Regions from separate parts of the Vibrio diabolicus genome, predicted to be linked through region 3. Evidence: riboswitches for the same ligand, from Rfam matches in the RefSeq annotation. Region 3 holds a riboswitch; each other region holds the start of a gene.
The links. A riboswitch is a leader RNA that binds a small molecule or an ion and turns the genes downstream of it on or off. The one in region 3 is predicted to bind thiamine pyrophosphate.

Region 1: another riboswitch for thiamine pyrophosphate. It lies ahead of thiC (phosphomethylpyrimidine synthase ThiC); the one in region 3 lies ahead of thiB (thiamine ABC transporter substrate binding subunit).
Region 2: another riboswitch for thiamine pyrophosphate. It lies ahead of thiD (bifunctional hydroxymethylpyrimidine kinase/phosphomethylpyrimidine kinase); the one in region 3 lies ahead of thiB (thiamine ABC transporter substrate binding subunit).

The regions. Positions count from the first base shown of each region.
Region 1 is NZ_CP042451.1:62,705-66,980, reverse strand. It holds gene thiC (phosphomethylpyrimidine synthase ThiC) at 1-1,011, opposite strand, end outside; TPP riboswitch at 1,176-1,274, opposite strand; gene crcB (fluoride efflux transporter CrcB) at 1,335-1,718, opposite strand; gene FR741_RS00350 (multicopper oxidase family protein) at 1,842-3,224, opposite strand; tRNA gene FR741_RS00345 (tRNA-Trp) at 3,444-3,520, opposite strand; tRNA gene FR741_RS00340 (tRNA-Asp) at 3,582-3,658, opposite strand; rRNA gene rrf (5S ribosomal RNA) at 3,705-3,821, opposite strand; rRNA gene FR741_RS00330 (23S ribosomal RNA) at 3,907-4,276, opposite strand, start outside.
Region 2 is NZ_CP042452.1:123,451-127,726, forward strand. It holds gene FR741_RS15975 (ABC transporter substrate-binding protein) at 1-171, opposite strand, end outside; gene FR741_RS15980 (ABC transporter permease) at 194-994, opposite strand; gene FR741_RS15985 (ABC transporter ATP-binding protein) at 987-1,745, opposite strand; gene thiD (bifunctional hydroxymethylpyrimidine kinase/phosphomethylpyrimidine kinase) at 1,735-2,592, opposite strand; TPP riboswitch at 2,690-2,797, opposite strand; gene FR741_RS15995 (TldD/PmbA family protein) at 3,110-4,276, shown strand, end outside.
Region 3 is NZ_CP042451.1:2,934,983-2,939,258, reverse strand. It holds gene mpl (UDP-N-acetylmuramate:L-alanyl-gamma-D-glutamyl-meso-diaminopimelate ligase) at 1-1,158, shown strand, start outside; gene FR741_RS13810 (flavin prenyltransferase UbiX) at 1,163-1,798, shown strand; TPP riboswitch at 1,836-1,972, shown strand; gene thiB (thiamine ABC transporter substrate binding subunit) at 2,044-3,036, shown strand; gene thiP (thiamine/thiamine pyrophosphate ABC transporter permease ThiP) at 3,078-4,276, shown strand, end outside.

The DNA.
Region 1 (4,276 bases), 380 kb from region 3:
CACATAGCGAAGTAGTAAACCGGCATGGATAGTGAAGTAATCAACGCCCTGCTCTGCTTGCTCAATCAGAGTATCGCGCATCACTTCCCAGTTAAGGTTTTCGGCAACTCCATTCACTTTTTCCAGCGCTTGATACATAGGTACGGTACCGATCGGAACCGGGCTGTTACGCAGAATCCACTCGCGAGTTTCGTGGATGTTACGTCCAGTAGAGAGATCCATAACGGTATCCCCACCCCAGCGTGTCGCCCAAACGAGCTTCTCAACTTCTTCCTCAATCGAAGACGTCACCGATGAGTTACCGATATTGGCGTTCACTTTGACCAAAAAGTTACGTCCAATGATCATTGGTTCGGATTCTGGGTGGTTGATATTAGAAGGGATAATCGCGCGACCTTCGGCAACTTCTTTGCGAACAAACTCGGCGGTAATGTCTTTTGGAAGATTAGCTCCAAAGCTTTGACCAGGATGCTGTTGATTCAGCACATCATCACGGTACTTGGCACGACCCATGTTTTCACGCAGCGCGATGAATTCCATTTCTGGGGTGATAATACCTTTGCGAGCATAGTGCAGTTGAGTGACGCATTGCCCATCTTTGGCACGTCGAATACGTGGTAGATTACCGTAACGAAGATCGTCTAGTGTTTCGTCTTCTAAGCGTTCTTTGGTGTACACCGAGCTTACTTCATCGAGTAACTCTGTGTCACCTCGCTCTTCAATCCAGCTTTCTCTTAGCTTTGGTAAGCCGCTATAAAGGTCAATATCGTAGTTCGGATCAGTATAAACACCTGACGTATCGTAGACTCGGACGGCTTCATTCGGCTCGAAAATAGGCGCTTCTTTTGTGCCACCAATCAGACTATCTGCTAGCGCTATTTCACGCATAGGTACACGAACATCTGGACGTGAACCTTCTACATATACTTTTGTGGAATTTGGGTACGGCTGTACCGAGAGTGTTTCAATAAACTGTTTTGCTTCCAGTCTCGCTTGTTTGCGACTCGACATAGCATTTTTCCTTGCTTTGTTATACTAGATAAAAAGTAATTGGATAAAAATGCTTGGCGGATAGATGCGACAAGAGGAGTCAAATTAAGGCTAAATAAAGCTTAAGTAATTTGCCTATAACAACATTCGACTATTTGATAGGTCAACCAGAAAGAACTCCGGTATAAATATCTTCTCTTGTTCCCTTCGCAGATTCTAATCTGATCAGGTTCAACGGATCCCGAATTAACGGTCTCAGCCTTATGGCACTCCGACAAGTGATATCAGTATATAAAAACGGCCTGGTTAAACCAAGCCGACCTGTTTAATTTTTAACTACTTTGCTAGCTGCGCATCAATAATTGGAAACCGATCCACGCAGCAGAGATGCTCAGCACCACATTTAATAAAATATTTAACCCCATCTTAAGAAACGCACCTTGCTGCATAAGTAAAACATTATCCATAGAAAAGGTGGAAAACGTCGTCAGTGCCCCTAAAAAGCCCAAACCAATCACTTGTCGCCAAGGTTCTGTTGCCAACAGTTCATTGTCGAACGCAGCAATCAACAAGCCCATGATAAATGAACCAACCACATTAACAGTTAGCGTACCGTATGGAAAACCACGCCCCAATAAAATGACACACAGTTCAGATATCAAGTAACGAGAACACGCACCGAAAGCACCACCTAGTGCAATAAAACCAAGAATGGAAAACTGCCCCATAATTCCCCCAACACTATTGATGACGATATTGTAACCAAAACTAAAGCAATATTGATGGTGAAATTTTAGAATTCGACAACGTATTGCATTTAAAACACGCTGAGATTAAAAAAGTTACAGGAGTCACTTTACTTCAATATACCCCATCAAACCGGTTTTCATGTGCTCAATAACATGGCAGTGATACATCCAACGTCCAGGGTTATTAGCAACAAAGGCAGCTTTGGCACTGCCATTTTTTCCAAGTAAAACCGTATCGGTATGGAACGGTTCGTCGAGTTTCTTCCCATCTAACTCAAGAACAGTAAATGTATGCCCATGAAGATGAATAGGATGATGATATTGAGTAACGTTCTTCAAATTGAAGATATAGGTTTTTCCAAGCTCCAATGTTGAAAGTGGCGCAGGGATATTATCTATGCTCATTCCCTCCCAAGCCCGTTTGTTCATCAGCCAGAATTTAGGTATCGCTTTGCCCGATTTATCGACGGGAGTGATCGCCCCCTCCCATTCAAACACATAATCGATTTGCTTCGCATTTTCCAAATCAAGATCAGGCACAGGGTTGAGAGGCAATAAAGGCAGTTTCTTGTTGCTTGGCAGGTCAGACTCAACAACTTCAAACTCACACAAAGAGAATGGGAAGCGCCCTTTCATTTGACGCACATAAACACGCTCTCCAGCCTTCGGAGCAATCAATCCGATATCCAATCTCATTCCCGGACCAATTTTGTGTTGAGTGAGCCTATAAGGCGTTTTAACTGGATTGCCATCGATGGCAATAACCCAAGCCTCTGTGCCTTCAATCGCGATCGGATAGGTAATGGTGTTATCGACATTAGCAATTCTTAATCGCGTAGTCGCGTTCTGCTTCAGCGTATAAACAGGCTCATGAATACCATTGACGCTACTCCACTCTCCTGGCGTTCCCATACGTGCACTCAAGCGCGGCACCATTAGATTCTTCCACTGTCCTTGCTTGTCTAAATGCCAATGCTTGAGGACGACTTCATGCTCTTCATCAAACTGAACAGGCTCAGCCTCTTCAACAATTATTAGCCCAACCAACCCCATACCAAGCTGCTTAACACTGTTCATGTGTGGGTGATACCAAAACGTACCTGCATCTGGCGGGGTAAACTCATACGTAAAAGTCTCTCCGGGCATTATAGGAGCCTGGCTTAAAAACGGAACTCCATCCATTTCAATAGGAATCCTCAAGCCATGCCAATGAATCGTCGTCGGCTCTGATAGCTTATTGATGAAGTTGATTGTTACCTTTTCCCCTTGTCGGCAACGAATTATCGGTGCAGGTATACGCCCATTAAAAGCTAATACCTCAGTATTGAAACCGGGCACTAGTTCAGCCGTAGAAGGCTCTGCAGTGATATCGTATATATACTGCCCCTGCTTATTAGTACTCCTAGATAGAGAACATGCAGGTAGAACAGTAAGCGCGGAGATCGCTAAGGATGATTGAAGGAAGCGTCGACGAGATATATCCATACATAGTTACCCATTAATCCAGATCGGTTAAGTGTAACTAAATATAAATAATGATTCTCATTTATTGCTAACATTTCGGAGCACTTGGTTATAACGACTAGTCTAATAGGTTGGTGAGTTAATAAATACTTACAAAGAGCAGCAGGCAGCAGAAAGGCATATAGGTGGGATGCAAGCAGATACAAAAAAGGCTCTGACCTAAGTCAGAGCCTCGATATATGGCAGGGGTGGAGAGATTCGAACTCCCAACACGCGGATTTGGAATCCGCTGCTCTGCCAATTGGAGCTACACCCCTGTAGAATTCTTATATTCTAGATTTGACAAAACCTCGCATGGGCGAGGTTGTCGATATTAAGTGGCGGAGTGGACGGGACTCGAACCCGCGACCCCCGGCGTGACAGGCCGGTATTCTAACCAACTGAACTACCACTCCGCAGTGGTATCACTCGCTTGTAATCAGCAAGTGTCCATAATTTAAAGCCTGGCGATGTCCTACTCTCACATGGGGAAGCCCCACACTACCATCGGCGCTATTTCGTTTCACTTCTGAGTTCGGCATGGAAGTCAGGTGGGTCCAAAACGCTATGGTCGCCAAGCAAATTCTTTAATTCGGAAAGCTGTTTTCGTTCTTACACATTCAATGTTCTTTCATTGAGTCCATCAAAACCCCTTGGGTGTTGTATGGTTAAGCCTCACGGGCAATTAGTACAGGTTAGCTCAACGCCTCACAACGCTTACACACCCTGCCTATCAACGTCGTAGTCTACGACAACCCTTTAGGATACTTAAAGTATCAGGGAGAACTCATCTCAAGGCTCGCTTCCCGCTTAGATGCTTTCAGCGGTTATCGATCCCGAACTTAGCTACCGGGCAATGCGTCTGGCGACACAACCCGAACACCAGAGGTTCGTCCACTCCGGTCCTCTCGTACTAGGAGCAGCCCCTTTCAATTCTCCAACGCCCACGGCAGATAGGGACCGAACTGTCTCACGACGTTCTAAACCCAGCTCGCGTACCACTTTAAATGGCGAACAGCCATACCCTTGGGACC
Region 2 (4,276 bases), on a different replicon from region 3:
CAAACCTTGCTGTTTAAAGTAGCCGCGCTCTTGTGCGATCACGATAGGGCCATGGTTCGGGTTAACGAACCAATCCAGCATTAAAGTAAGCTCCTTTTCGGCAGCAAGTACGTTAGTTGAAACGATTGAAGCGAGCAGAGCAGCAGCGCTCATAAGTTTGTTTTTATTCACGGGGTTCTTCCTTTTTCTTTCCCTATTTGTTTTCCCAGGGAATGGCTTTTTTCAGTAATTTGTCAGTAGTGAAATAGAGTGCGATAGACAGCGCGGCGAGGATAAACAGCGCCGCAAACATCTCATCAATGATCATGCGAGCGTTAGCTTGGAGCATCAGATAGCCCAAGCCTTCACTTGAGCCGACCCATTCACCTACCACGGCACCAATCGGCGCAATAACCACGGCAACGCGAATACCAGACGCTAACGTTGGTAGGGCGGCAGGTAGTTGAATATGGCGCAGTAATTGCCATTTCGATGCGCCCATGGTTTTGGCAAGATCGAGGTAACCAGTTGGTGTATTGCGTAAACCGTCGTAGCAACATGTCGTGACGGGGAAAAAGATGATGATCGCCGCCATTACTACTTTCGATGCGATGCCGTAACCGAGCCACAGCATCAACACGGGCGCGATAGCAAATACTGGAATGGCTTGGCTAGCGATAAGAATCGGCAATAGCCAGCGTTTGAGCGGCTCGAACATCAGCATTTGCAAAGCGAATAGCAAACCCATCGATAAGCCGAGTGCGAGGCCAAGTAGGATCTCTTGTGCCGTTACCCAAGTGTGTTTGAGTAGCACGTCGTATCGAGTGACTAATCTATCCAATACTTCAATTGGCGAAGGCAAGATGAAGCTTGGCATGTCAAACACCACTACAATGAGTTGCCACAAACCTAAGATCACGGCTGCGCTGATCAGCAGACGCAACGCCGGATGAGTTACGCGTTCCTTTTTACTAATACGCGCCGAAGCGGAGTTGTACTGAGTCATATCACTCATAGTCTTTCTCCAACTGATCCAAAATCGCCTGCTGTAGCGCTGCGCACTCTCCATCGAGAGATCTTGGTGGCTTGGAGTCCGGAACAACCAAGTGCTGCGCTTGAGCAGGCGTGCCTTGCAACACATAGAGTTGGTGTGACAATCGCACCGCTTCTTGTGGGTCGTGCGTAATCAAGACAACGGTTTTGTCCTTTAGTAGCTCGGCTGAGAGAGTTTGCAATTTGTGGCGAGTCACGGCGTCCAATGCCGAGAAAGGTTCATCCATCAAAACCAAAGGTTTGTCTTGCATCAGAGTGCGAGCAAGGGCTACGCGTTGTCGCATACCTCCAGAGAGTTGAGCGGGTTTGGCGTTAGCATAATCAGCCAACCCAACGTGCTCTAATAAGTTGAGAGCACGTTGTTTATCATCCGCTGAATTTGAGTTGGCGTGAGAAAAGCGCGAGCTAAGGCAGACGTTATCCAGCACGTTAAGCCACGGTAGCAATAAATCCTGCTGAGCCATGTAAGCGATACGGTCATGCAGTGCGGCGCCATCGGTTGTGATGAGTTCGCCATGCCAGTCAACTTGGTTATCCAGTAGGCCAGCTAAGTAACGCAATATCGTGGTTTTTCCGCAGCCACTTCGCCCGAGTAATACCGTCCATTGACCGATAGGAATGACCATGTTCACTTTCGCTAAAGTCGGTGTTTGGCTGTCTTTGTATTGCAAACTGGCGTCGGAAAGCTGAATGCCAATCGCGTTAGCGAACATAAGTATGACCCGAAAAAAAGTGATTCACAGGGCCGTGACCTTTACCGACATCCAATTCATCAGCGTGTGCGATAGCTTGGCTGATGTACTGCTTACCAAGGTGCACTGCTTTGTGTAGGTTGTTGCCTTGGCTAAGGTAAGACGCAATGGCGGAAGACAGTGTACAGCCCGTACCGTGGGTGTTTTTGGTCGGAAAACGCTTGGCGCTGATTAACTCGGCACAGTCTTGCATGATCAGCAGATCGTTGCTGTTTTCATTTTCTTCAAGATGACCGCCTTTGAGCAGAATAGCTTTGGCACCAAGTGCACGAAGGTCGGTAATCATATCGTTCATTTCAGATTCTGATTGAGGCACTGGCTTACCCGTCAATGCTGCACCTTCTGGCAGGTTAGGAGTGATGATGTCTGCCAGTGGAATTAACTCTTCTTTTAATGTGCTGATTGCCGACTGTTCCAGTAATAGATCGCCGCTGGTGGCCACCATTACAGGGTCAATCACGAGGTGTTTTGGCTGGTATTGTTTAATTTTGTCTGCAACAACTTTGATGATGTTGGAGTCGGCTAGCATGCCCACTTTGACTGCAACGATGTTGAGGTCGGTAAATACTGCATCAAGTTGGCTCTCTACATGGTCGAGAGGAATGGGGAAAATCGCAGAAACGCCTTGGGTATTTTGCGAAGTAATCGCCGTGATTACCGAGCAAGCAAAACTGCCGGTTGCGGACATCGCTTTGATGTCGGCTTGAATACCTGCACCGCCACCACTGTCTGAGCCCGCGATGGTCAATACGATAGGGGTAGGCAAGGCTGGCGTGTGATGTGAATGAGGTTGTGATTGCTGCGTCATGGTCGCTCCTACTACAAGACGTATAGGAACTGACTTTGACCGTTGCAGATAGATCGATTTTTCGATCGCTATCGCTTACCTAAGAGGGGCGGCGAAAGGCAAAGTGCGCATAGTTCCCTACGTCAGTGCTAACTGAATCAGGTTCAACGGGTCTCGAATCTCGATCTCAGCCAACGCTTATCGCGTGGCCCCCCGACTATTTCGCTCGGATGATAGCAGGACCATTGCGGAAGGGATACGTTTTTTGAGAGTAATTATTATTGAGTATTCAATTATGCGAGGTGAGTGATAGAGTAAGCATCTAAATGGTTCGTCGTGTGGAATTTACTAGTGCAACGCTCTGGTGAAAGAGCTGAACCTGGAATATTTAATAAATAATCGTGGTCTCGCTAAGCAAGGATTAGCACAAAACAAGGTTAAAAAACTGTTAAAATTTAACGCGTTGCCAATTTAACTTTGTTGAACTTTTCGACAGTTAATTAGGAAGGCTAAGACGATCATCGAGCAAGGAGACTTCATGCTTAATTCTGCAACAGCGAAGTCAGTGATCGATCATGCTCTCTTTTTAGGGGCTGATTTCGCTGAACTATTCGTTGAACATCATCAAACTAACACCGTCCAGATCGCATCTGGTGAGGTGGACAAGATCAATTCGGGGATTGATTTTGGTATCGGTATTCGCCTCTTCTTCGGTCACAAAGTGCTTTATGGATACACCAATAGCACGGACGAAGCCGAGCTAAAACGCGTAACCTCATTGCTTGCGGCAAAAGACAAGCGTGAGCAAATCGCGTCAGCAGGTTCTTTAAATTTGAACCGCTACCCAATCCAACACGGTTGCCGCATGCCGTTAAGTCAGGATGCCAACTTAGATTCAAAAATCGCGTTTCTATTGAAAGTTGACCAAGCTGCGCGTGCAGAAAGTGAGTACATCAGCCAGTTCATTGGTAGTGTGCTTCAGCGCGAGCAGCAAGTGTCTATCTTCAACTCAGAAGGTTTGCATGTAGACGATACGCGTCACTACATTCGTGTGGCGGGTAACACCGTTGCTCAAAAAGGTAATGAGCAGTCTTCTGGTATGGAAGGTCCTGGCGCTCTTGCTGGTTGGGAGTTCAGCGAACAACTTGATTCGAAAGAGCTGGGTCAAACTATCGCGCAGCAAGCGTTAGTGAAACTTGGCGCGGATGCTTGTCCATCGGGTGAAATGCCAGTGGTAATTGGTAACGGCTTTGGCGGCGTTATCTTCCATGAAGCGTGTGGTCACTTACTCGAAACCACTTCGGTTGCGAAGAAAGCGTCCGTATTCCACGACAAAATGGGCGAAATGGTTGCTCACACTGCAGTGAATGCTGTCGATGATGGCACCATGACCAACGAATGGGGCTCGATTCATGTTGATGACGAAGGCATGAAGACTCAGCGAACTCAATTGATCAAAGACGGTAAGCTAACCAGCTTTATGGTCGATAAAATGGGTGGCATGAAGACAGGTTATGAGCCTACGGGTTCTGGTCGTCGTCAGAACTACAAGTTCGCACCAACCTCGCGGATGCGTAACACCTTTATCGAAGAAGGCGAGCATTCACTTGACGACATGCTGGCAGGTATCGAACGTGGTATCTATGCGAAGAAGATGGGCGGCGGCTCGGTTCAACCGGGAACGGGCGAGTTTAACTTTGCTGTT
Region 3 (4,276 bases):
GGTAATGCCATGAGCCGCGGTAACCCATGTGTTGAACATGTGCTCAATACCAACATGCGCTACACCTCTGGTCCGCAGTGGCTCAACGAGTTTTTGCTGCACGATCGCTGGGTATTGGCGGTATCGGGTACACACGGTAAAACGACCACGTCGAGCATGCTGGCTTGGATACTCGAAGACTGCGGTTATCAACCTGGTTTCCTAGTTGGTGGAGTTCTTGGTAACTTTGGAGTCTCTGCTCGTTTGGGCGAAAGCATGTTTTTTGTCGTTGAAGCGGACGAATATGACAGTGCTTTTTTCGATAAGCGTTCTAAGTTTGTGCACTACCATCCTCGAACCTTAATCATGAACAACCTTGAGTTTGATCATGCTGACATCTTCGATGATCTAGAGGCGATCAAGCGCCAATTCCATCATTTAGTGCGAACGGTTCCCGGCAATGGCTTAATCTTAGCTCCGAAGCAAGACCAAGCTTTGGCGGATGTATTAGAGCGTGGTTGCTGGACAGAAAAGCAGTTTTCAGGTGTTGATGGCGACTGGCAAGCGCACAAATTAGTGGTCGATGGCTCAAAATTTGAAGTTGCTCTGCAAGGCGAGAAGGTCGGTACCGTCGAATGGGATTTGGTGGGTGATCATAACGTTGATAATGCACTGATGGCGATTGCCGCGGCGCGACACGTTGGCGTAACGCCGGAGCTTGCGTGTCAGGCTCTGGGCCGTTTCATTAACACCAAGCGCCGTCTTGAGTTAAAAGGTGAAGAGCAAGGTGTGACGGTTTACGATGATTTTGCGCATCACCCAACGGCAATTGAACTCACCGTCGGTGGTTTGCGTAACAAGGTAGGCGAAAAACGCATTCTTGCCGTGTTGGAACCTCGTTCTGCCACTATGAAGCGCGGCGTGCACAAAAACACACTCGCGGATTCGCTACACAGCGCAGATGAAGTGTTCTTATTCCAACCAGACAACATCGAATGGTCGGTGCAAGATATCGCGGAACAATGTCAGCAACCTGCTTTTGTTGACGCTGACATCGATAACTTTGTAGCGAAAATCGTTGAACGTGCGCAGCCAGGTGACCAAATCCTCGTGATGAGTAATGGTGGCTTTGGCGGTATTCACGGCAAGATCCTCGAGCAACTTAAACAAAAAGCCTGATTTTATGCAAAACAAACAGCAGCAAGCAGAAAAAGCCATCACTTTAGCGTTAACTGGAGCATCTGGTGCACCTTATGGTCTGCGCCTTTTAGAATGTTTGGTCGCGGCGGATTATCATGTCTACGTTCTGATCTCTTCGGCGGCTCGTGTCGTGATGGCAACCGAACACAATCTTAAGTTGCCAAGTGGCCCAGAAGCCGCAAAGCAAGCGCTGGTGGAACATCTCAACTGTGATCCAAATAACATCACCGTTTGCGGTAAAGACGATTGGTTCTCGCCGGTTGCGTCTGGTTCTGCAGCGCCCAAACAAATGGTGGTTTGCCCATGCTCTGCGGGAAGCGTTGCGGCCATAGCACACGGTATGTCGGACAACTTGATCGAACGGGCCGCTGATGTAGTAATGAAAGAGCGCGGGCAGCTGTTGCTCGTGGTTCGCGAAACACCATTCTCAACGCTGCATCTGGAGAACATGCACAAACTGTCGCAAATGGGCGTGACCATCATGCCAGCGGCTCCGGGCTTCTATCATCAGCCGAAGAGCATTGAAGACTTAGTGGATTTTATGGTGGCGAGAATTCTCGACCACTTAGGTATTGAGCAAGGTTTAGTGCCTCGTTGGGGTTATGACCAGCGTTCGTGAGCTGATTGTGTAACCACTCAAATACCTTTACAATCCATCCAACTCATCGGGGAGCAAACCCATTTAGCATTGAGTCAATCAATGCATTTGGGCGCTGAGACCTAAGTTCTTAACTAGGGACCCGTATTACCTGAACCAGATAATGCTGGCGTAGGAATTGAGTCTGGATATTGGAAGTCCTTAATAGCCGCCTCAACCCTGTGCCGCTCAACTTATTTCTCTGAAATACTCATGGAGAGCGAGCAGTGAAAACCACTTCAAGTCTGATTGCCTTAGCTGCAATTACCTCTACTTCAGCGTTTGCTGCTGAAAACCCATTAACTATTTATACCTACGATTCTTTTGCCGCAGATTGGGGGCCGGGTCCTAAAATCGAGCAAGCTTTTGAAGCAAAATGTGGCTGTGACGTTAACTTCGTGGCGTTGGACGATGGTGTGTCGATCCTGAATCGTCTTCGTCTTGAAGGCGGTAATAGCAAAGCCGACATCGTGTTAGGTCTGGATAACAACCTGATGGCAGAAGCAAAGAAAACCGGTCTGCTTACCGAGCACAATGTGGATACGGCCAACACAGTGTTACCAAATGGTTGGAGCGACACGACGTTTGTACCGTACGATTACGGCTACTTCGCATTTGTGTACAACACAGAGAAACTGGCTAATCCGCCGAAAAGCATGAAAGAGCTGGTGGAAACGCGCGATGATTTGAAAGTGATTTATCAAGATCCGCGTACGTCAACGCCGGGCCAAGGCTTGATGCTGTGGATGAAATCCATCTATGGAGACGATGTGACGCAAGCGTGGCAGAAGCTAGCGAGCAAAACCGTAACGGTCACGAAAGGTTGGTCAGAAGCGTATTCCATGTTCCTTAACGGCGAGTCGGACTTAGTGCTTTCTTACACTACGTCACCTGCGTACCACTTAATTGCGGAAAACGATTCAAAGTTTGCGACGGCGAATTTTGCTGAAGGTCACTACATGCAAGTTGAAGTCGCCGCTAAAGTGAAAGGGGCAAAAAATTCAGAACTTGCTGATCAATTTATGAATTTCATTTTAAGTGATGAGTTCCAGTCAGCGATGCCAACGGGTAACTGGATGTACCCTGTTACTGACGTTGAGTTACCTGAAGGTTTTGAAACCTTGAGCGTTCCAAACAAGTCGTTGAGCTTTAGTGCTGATGAAGTGGCAAAAATGCGTAAGTCTTGGATTCGCGAATGGCAAAGCGCACTGACGTTTTAGCTGACGTTCCACCCCTCATCTGAATGAGATAGGTTTTACCTTTGAATTCTGTTCCAAAAATAGGTTTAGGGGTCGCGATGATCATCGCGACCTTTGTTGTTTCTGCCCTAGGTGCTTTGATTGTTCAAGCCCCTTCACTTGATGTGTCTGTGGTATGGGACGACCCGTATTATCAACATGTCACCAAGTTCAGCTTCTACCAAGCTTTTCTTTCCACATTGCTCAGTGTTGGCTTTGCCATTCCAGTTGCGCACGCGCTTTCACGTCGCCAATTTTGGGGTAAGTCATTACTGCTTAAGCTGTTTGCATCGACGCTAGTTTTGCCTGTTTTGGTTGGTGTTTTCGGGCTGTTAGCGATTTATGGCAACAGCGGTTTGTTAGCGCAGTGGCTACAGAGTTTCGATAGCAAACTGCCATTTTCTATTTACGGTTTGAACGGCATTTTACTCGCCCATGTGTTCTTTAATTTACCTTACGCGGCGCGCTTGCTGTTGCAAGCATTAGAATCTATTCCTGCCGAGCAACATAAGCTGTGTGCGCATTTAGGTATGAACCATTGGAATAAGTTTCGTTGGGTGGAATGGCCGCGTTTAAGACAGCAACTTCCCCACGTTTGTGGTTTGGTATTTATGCTGTGCTTCACCAGTTTCGCCACTGTAATGGCATTGGGGGGCGGGCCAAAATCTACCACCATTGAATTGGCCATTTACCAAGCGATTAAGTTTGATTTTGATTTACAAGCTGGGGCGTTATTGGCGCTGTGGCAGATGCTGTTATGTGGACTGCTTGCCATTGGAGTGCAGAAGTTAACAAAGCCTGTTTCTATCAGTGCTGGCAGCACATCGGTACAGCAATATTTAACGAAGGATCATGGGTGGTCAAAAGCTTGGGATAGCTTTTGGATCATAGGTGCCTTTTTACTGGTGATACCACCGTTATTGATGGTGTTACTGAGTGGCATCAACCAACAAGTTTGGACGGTTTTAACCGATGAACGTTTTTGGTCTGCGTTATCTAACTCACTCAAAGTGGCAGGGTTAGCCAGTGCGCTTGCGGTCGCTGCGGGCGTGTCTATATTGTTGACCAGTCGCCGTTGGCGATTGCAGTACAAAAATACGCGAGCCGATCAGATTGAGCTAATCGGCACCATTATTTTGGTGACGCCGGGTTTGGTGATTAGCACCGGATTATTCTTGCTGTTGCGATCATTTACCGATGTTTTTAGCTTGGCGTTTTTTGT